Regions from separate parts of the Psychrobium sp. 1_MG-2023 genome, predicted to be linked through region 2. Evidence: predicted binding sites of a transcription regulator. Region 2 holds the regulator's gene; the other holds the start of a gene.
The links. The regulator ArgR, encoded in region 2, controls arginine synthesis, uptake and breakdown. The targets are predictions, from matches to a motif close to ANTGAATANNTATTCANT.
Positions count from the first base shown of each region.

Region 1 (3,398 bases), on a different contig from region 2:
TAGCTGAACTTGCGGTAAATATTGCTACGCCATTTGGCTTTGATACGATCGAACTGGCGATGTTAAGTTGTGCGGCGCAGTTGCACGAGGTGGGCTTAAGCGTGGAGTTTTTACAAGGTCAGCGTCATGGTGCTTATTTGCTAGCAAATTTAGTAATGCCTGGCTTTACGACAGAGCAAAAAAAGCTTGTGGTGGCATTGGTCGGTAATTACAAGAATCCACTTAATTCAGGTTTACTCGAACAGCAAGCGTGCTGTAGTGCAGAGAGAGTGCATGATCTGATTAGCTGTTTACGTTTGGCTGTGATCATTAGTGGCCGTTATCAAGGGCAGCGTGCAGAGCAAATAGTTATCAGCAAGCAGGCTAATGGGCTCGTGGTAAATGTAGAAAAAAGCCTGGCAGCAACAGCGCCATTATTATTGGCTGAATTAACAACAGAGGTTGAACTTAACCCTCGGGTGTTTTTAGCTTAATTAAATGAATAACGTTGTTGGAACAAGAAAAACCGAGATTGAATAGTCTCGGTTTTTTATCTTTCCATTACATCGTTCAACATTATGATTACAATTGAGCGGGTGCTTAAAGTGCTAGGTGGAGTGAAGCCACTTTATTAAATCGCTGATCTGATAGTGATAATCAAGTGCCGTCGCAGTAGCTTGAGCGTTAATGATTTTTGTATCGTTTTCTTGTTGAACGATTCCTGCGTCATTAAATGTAGGAGGCTCTAACCCTAACCTTTGAGCAGCTTTAATATAAAACTCTCTTCGTGTTGGATGACTAGGAGCACAGCCAATGGCTTGGTGTCCCCAGTATTGTTTATCAATAATCCTTTCTATTAAACCGATACAGTCTTGCTGATGAATTAAGTTAACTGCTGCGTTGGCTTGTGATAAAGCGGATTTACCTGCGAGGAAACGCCCGGGATGGCGTTGTTCGTTAATTAATCCTGTTAAATGAAGAGTTGTCGCGTCGAGTGCTGACTGGTGCAACCATTGAGAGAAATTAACCATAGCTTGCCCCGTGGCAGTCATAGGGTTGGCAGTTGTTTGCTCGGTAATCATGCCGTGGCAATTTGCCCAGACAGATGAGGAGCTAATAAATAATAATTGCCGGACCTTATTATTTAAAGCAAGTTGTGCCAACACTTTGAGTTGTTCGAAATAATCAGTCTGCCCTCGCTGTGGTGGTATGGTGATGATCATTAAGTCAGCATTTATTTGTGGCCACATGGCTTGATCTTGCTGTATGAGCTTTTGGCTATTAAGTAAAATTAAATCAAAACCTTGCTCATTCAGCGGCGCGAGTTTGTCTGTACTGGTGGTCGTTGCTGTGACTTTATGGCCTGATTGTGCAAGGGCTTTAGACAAAGGGCTACCTAGCCATCCACTACCAATCACGATAATATTTTTATTCATAATGTAGTTAATAAATAATTATGCATTTTTGTTGCATAATTATATGTTGTCGTTATACTGAGGTTGTTGGCAATATTGCCTTAATAGTTTTAGTTAGAAAAGTGCAATGAGCCATTTTATCTCTTTAAGTAAACACACCTTTAACCGACGACGATAAACACATTGTTTATTGCGTCGGTCTTTTCGCGTTACCGACATTTCTATTTATTTAAGTTAACCCTATTTAAGTGATTTTAATATTATGATTAGTATAGCTATTGTTGGCGCTAGTGGATACACCGGTGCTGAAATGTGTCAATTAGTAGAACAGCATCCACAATTGAGAGTTAGTGGTTTATATGTTTCAGAAAATAGCGAAGATAAAGGCCGAGATATTAATGCACTTTATCCGCAATTTAGTGGGCGTTTTTCACATCAGTTGCAGCCTTTAACAAATGAAGCAATGGCTGCAATTAAAGAAAATAATGATGCAGTTGTACTTGCTACAAGCCATGAAGTAAGTCATGCACTTGCAGCTGAGTTCCATCAAGCGGGCTTAAGTGTCTTTGACTTATCGGGCGCATACCGTTTTAAAGAGGGTAGCTACATTGATGAGTATTATGGTTTCAATCATCAACACCCTGAGTTATTAAGCGAAGCGGTTTATGGGTTAGCGGAGTGGAATGCACAAGCCATCAGAACGTCTAAGTTAATTGCGGTACCTGGTTGTTACCCAACAGCATCCTTGCTTGCACTTAAACCTTTATTTGAAAATAACCTGTTAGATAGTAATCAGTGGCCGGTGATTAATGCTGTGAGTGGTGTCACAGGTGCTGGTCGTAAAGCGAGCATGGTAAATAGCTTTTGTGAAGTCAGCTTAACTCCGTATGGCGTGCTTGGCCACCGCCATCAACCTGAAATAACAACGCAACTGGGTTGCCCTGTTATTTTTACACCTCATTTAGGTAATTTTAAACGTGGAATTTTGGCAACCATTACCGTCAAATTAAACGATAAGGTTACAGCAGAGCAACTAGCAGCTGCTTATGGGGTTTACGAAGATAAACCATTAGTTCGAGTGAGAGATGAAAGTTGGCCTAAAATTGACCAAGTGGCAGGCACACCATTTTGCGATATCGCTTGGAAATATGATGCTCAGAGTGGTCATTTAGTGGTGGCTTCAGCCATTGATAACCTACTTAAAGGTGCTGCTGGTCAGGGCTTACAATGTATCTTAATTCACTTTGGCTTGACGGAGGTAGCATGAAACAACCGTTAGTTATTAAAGTTGGTGGTGCATTACTTGAATCAACCAGTGGTCAGCAGGCACTTTTTACGACGATTGCACAATTAACAGAGCAAGATATTCATGTCGTTTTAGTGCATGGGGGGGGTTGCTTAGTTGAAGAGTGGCTGAGCCAAGCTGGTATGCAAAGTGAAAAGCTTGATGGCCTTCGAGTTACGCCCCAAAGCCAAATTGATCTAGTTGCTGGTGCACTTGCCGGTGCTGCAAATAAAAAGTTAGTTGCGTGTGCTAAATCAACGGGTCTAAAGACAGTCGGTTTAAGTTTAGCTGATGGTGACATAGTCACCAGTGACTACCTTGATAGCCGTTTAGGTCAGGTTGGTCAGTGCCAAGCCCATGAGCGTAGTTTGCTTATCTCGTTGTTAGCCAGTGGCTTTGTACCGGTAATTAGCTCAATTGCTGATGATGGAGCAGGTAACTTACTAAATGTTAATGCAGATCAAGCCGCGCAAGTGATTGCTCAGTTATTAAATGCAAAGCTGATTTTATTATCCGATGTTCCCGGTGTATTAGATGGTGATAAGCAGCTAATTAGTAAATTATCGCCAGAACTAGCTCAGCAATTAGTTGCTGATGATGTGATTGTTGGCGGTATGAAAGTAAAGGTTGATACAGCTTTCGCAACAGCAAACGCTCTTGGTGATTCTATTGTGATTGCCAGCTGGCAAGAGCCACAACAATTATTAGCCTTAGTAGAC
Region 1 is NZ_JAUYVJ010000011.1:21,743-25,140, reverse strand. It holds gene Q8W26_RS07605 (guanosine-5'-triphosphate,3'-diphosphate pyrophosphatase) at 1-473, shown strand, start outside; gene Q8W26_RS07600 (NAD(P)H-binding protein) at 588-1,415, opposite strand; gene argC (N-acetyl-gamma-glutamyl-phosphate reductase) at 1,657-2,661, shown strand; gene argB (acetylglutamate kinase) at 2,658-3,398, shown strand, end outside.
Region 1: argC (N-acetyl-gamma-glutamyl-phosphate reductase) is a predicted target of ArgR. The motif match lies at 1,425-1,442, and genes of this name have one in related genera.

Region 2 (3,398 bases):
AGCCTGCAAATAAACCTCTTTATTCAGACAAAAAAAAGTGCCACCTAGATAACTAGGTGACACTTTCTCAAATTAACAATTAACGATTAAGCGTTAACGAATTTTTCGCCTAGCTCGATATCACCTTTAAGTGTATCAAGCGCACCATTTAATGCGTCAGCTTCAAAGTCAGTTAGGTCACCGTAGCTTAATACTTCTTCTACGCCGTTTTTACCTAAACGTACAGGCTGTGCGAAGAAACGAGCTTTCTCACCAGGACCTTCAACGTAAGTACACTCAACAACACCTTCTTCGCCGTTAAGGGCACGAACAAGAGATAGACCAAAGCGAGCAGCCGCTTGACCCATAGAAAGTGTAGCAGAACCGCCACCCGCTTTAGCTTCAACAACTTCAGTACCAGCGTTTTGGATACGAGTTGTTAATGCTGCAGTTTCTTCAGCTGTGAACTCAGAACCAGACTGAGATAATAGAGGAAGAATTGTCACACCAGAGTGACCACCGATTACTGGCACTTCAACATCAGCTGGGTTTAAACCTTTAGCTTCAGCAACGAACGTATTAGCACGGATAACGTCTAGTGTAGTAACACCGAATAGACGCGCAGGATCGTAAACACCTTTCTCTTTTAATACTTCAGCAGCGATAGCAACTGTCGTGTTAACTGGGTTAGTGATAATACCGATTAGGGCTTTAGGACAAGTGTCAGCACATACAGCAACTAGGTTCTTAACGATACCAGCATTGATGTTGAAAAGATCTGAACGGTCCATACCAGGCTTACGAGCAACACCAGCAGAGATAAGAACAACGTCAGCACCTTCAAGTGCTGGTGCTGAATCTTCACCGCCAAAACCAGTTACTTTTACATCTGTTGGGATGTGGCTAAGGTCAGCAGCAACACCTGGAGTTACAGGAGCAATATCATATAAAGATAATTCAGAACCCGCTGGTAATTGAGTTTTTAATAATAAACCTAGTGCTTGGCCGATACCGCCAGCTGCGCCTAATACTGCAACTTTCATAACTTTCTCCCTCAGAGATTAATAATAAATTTAGGATAGCTCCCATTCCTCTTACTTTAATCTTAAAAACGCCAGATGACTATCAGACTAAAGACGAGATTAATAGGTAGAAATCATCACATCATAATGTGAACTAGCCCATAAAAATTCCGCCAAAGTATACCCTAATTTTGACGCTAAGCCATACCTCAATAAAACAAACGTTTTAGTGACAGACTTATTTGAGGTTTACAATCACAAGATGAGAATGATTTTCAACCGTATTATGGTACTAACTATGCAGGAGTATAAAGGCTAAAATGTTTTATGCAAACAAATAAATAAATATTGAATAATTTTAGATTTTTATGCAAAATAGTGAATAGTATCTTTAATAATAAAAATAACTGGAACAGCATGAGAAGTTCGCAAAAACAAGACCAATTAATCAAAGCCTTTAAAGCGCTATTAAAAGAAGAACGTTTTGGATCACAAGGCGATATTGTTCTTGCATTACAAGAGATTGGTTTCGAAAGTATTAATCAATCAAAAGTATCCCGTATGCTAAGCAAATTCGGCGCAGTTCGCACTCGCAACGCTAAACAAGAAATGGTTTATTGTTTACCTGCCGAGCTAGGTGTCCCTACGACAAGTAGTCCCCTTAAGAACCTTGTTATCGATCTTGACCATAATAACTCATTGATCGTGATTCGTACTAGCCCAGGTGCCGCGCAATTAATTGCTCGCTTACTCGACTCTATCGGTAAGACCGAAGGTATCCTCGGCACCATTGCCGGTGATGATACTATTTTTATCGCGCCAGCCCAAGTCAGTGAGATAGATAAAACGTTAAACACGATTAAAGAATTATTTAACGTCAGTCTTTAACGTAACTCCCCAACGATAGCAGCCCGTCATTGATGGGCTTTTTTATTTAAAAAACTCATTGAAGGGGCAAAGAAAGCCGCCCCTGTGACAGCCTGTGTATATTTCAACAAATGATCATAATGCCCATTATTGTCACCTACGATCATACTGCGAAGCATCAACTCAAAATTAAGCGGCGTATGGCAACAAGAAATAAAAAACAACCCTTGCTCTTTCATATCTCCGTAAGGCATCGACTGACGTAATATCTCTAACGATTTACCCTGATTATCTTTGAGACTGGTGCGTCTAATATGTGACGTTTTAGGTTTATTAAACGATGAATACTCATGGTTCTCCTGTTTGGTTCGACCAATAATATCCTCCTGCTTTTTCACCTTTAGATTATTCCACTTCTTTAGGTCATGCTGATAACGCTGAATATGGATATAACTGCCGCCACGGAACTCTTTATCGTCATCGCTCACTAGCGCCACTTCTTGCCGATGTAGCCCTTTCGGGTTTTCAGTGCCATCAACAAAACCAGTTAAATCACGATTGTCTAAATAGCGAAAGCTTTTAAGCTCTTCAACCAAATTTGCCAAATCTTCAAACATTAAGCAAATCTCATGACTTACCATATAGTTAATATCTTGGCGGTCACAACGAATTTGAATGAACAGATCGAACGGACATGCAGGTGCATGACGATCGCCATGGGTTAACGAAGGAAAAGGTCTGAGTAAAGCAGGGCGAGAGTCGGGGTATAATGCATCCCAGTAATTTGCACCGACAGCAATAAAAGCGGAAAAGGCAACATCACTATAAAGTTCGGTCATTTCATCAAGGTAATGACTAACCTCACTTAACTGAGCACGAATTGCATGCTCTTGACCTTCTACACAATCAAACAGCAAATATTGTCCGTGTAAATTCCCTTCCGCACAAATACCCGCTTGCTCTCTTGCCATGGTGACGCCCCGTCTTATGTTTGAATAATCGAATATTCTATCTTATCAAGCAAGAATAGGAAAAGTCCTGCTAAATATTTTATCTACCCAGCCATATTAAAAGTAACTAATGCATGCTCTTCGACACCAACATCAAGTGATTGCCCCACAACAAATTCCTCATTGCTGTGTACTTCTAATGCTAACGCAGTATCTTTTTCATCACGTACTCGATACACCCAATGGCTTCCACTAAAAAAACAATGTTCTACTTTGAAATCGCCACCTTGTTGGTGAGATAATTTTAGCTGTTCAGGACGTAGCATCACTGTGCAATGGTGCTCACGCATAGTTTTATCATCAATGACAATATCACCAAGGCGTGTCATCACTCGCTCACCATTGACGCCATTAATTTTAATGTAATTAGCCTTACCCATAAAGTTTGCTACATAAGGAGACGCAGGATTTTGATATAGCGTTTGTGCTGTTCCAATCTGCTCAATTTTCCCTTGATTAAAAATAGCGAGTTTATCAGCGAAAGCAAAAGCTTCGTCTTTACTATGAGTAACAAACACTG
Region 2 is NZ_JAUYVJ010000008.1:104,428-107,825, forward strand. It holds gene mdh (malate dehydrogenase) at 87-1,022, opposite strand; gene argR (transcriptional regulator ArgR) at 1,419-1,889, shown strand; gene Q8W26_RS06160 (Dyp-type peroxidase) at 1,916-2,839, opposite strand; gene Q8W26_RS06165 (ABC transporter ATP-binding protein) at 2,923-3,398, opposite strand, start outside.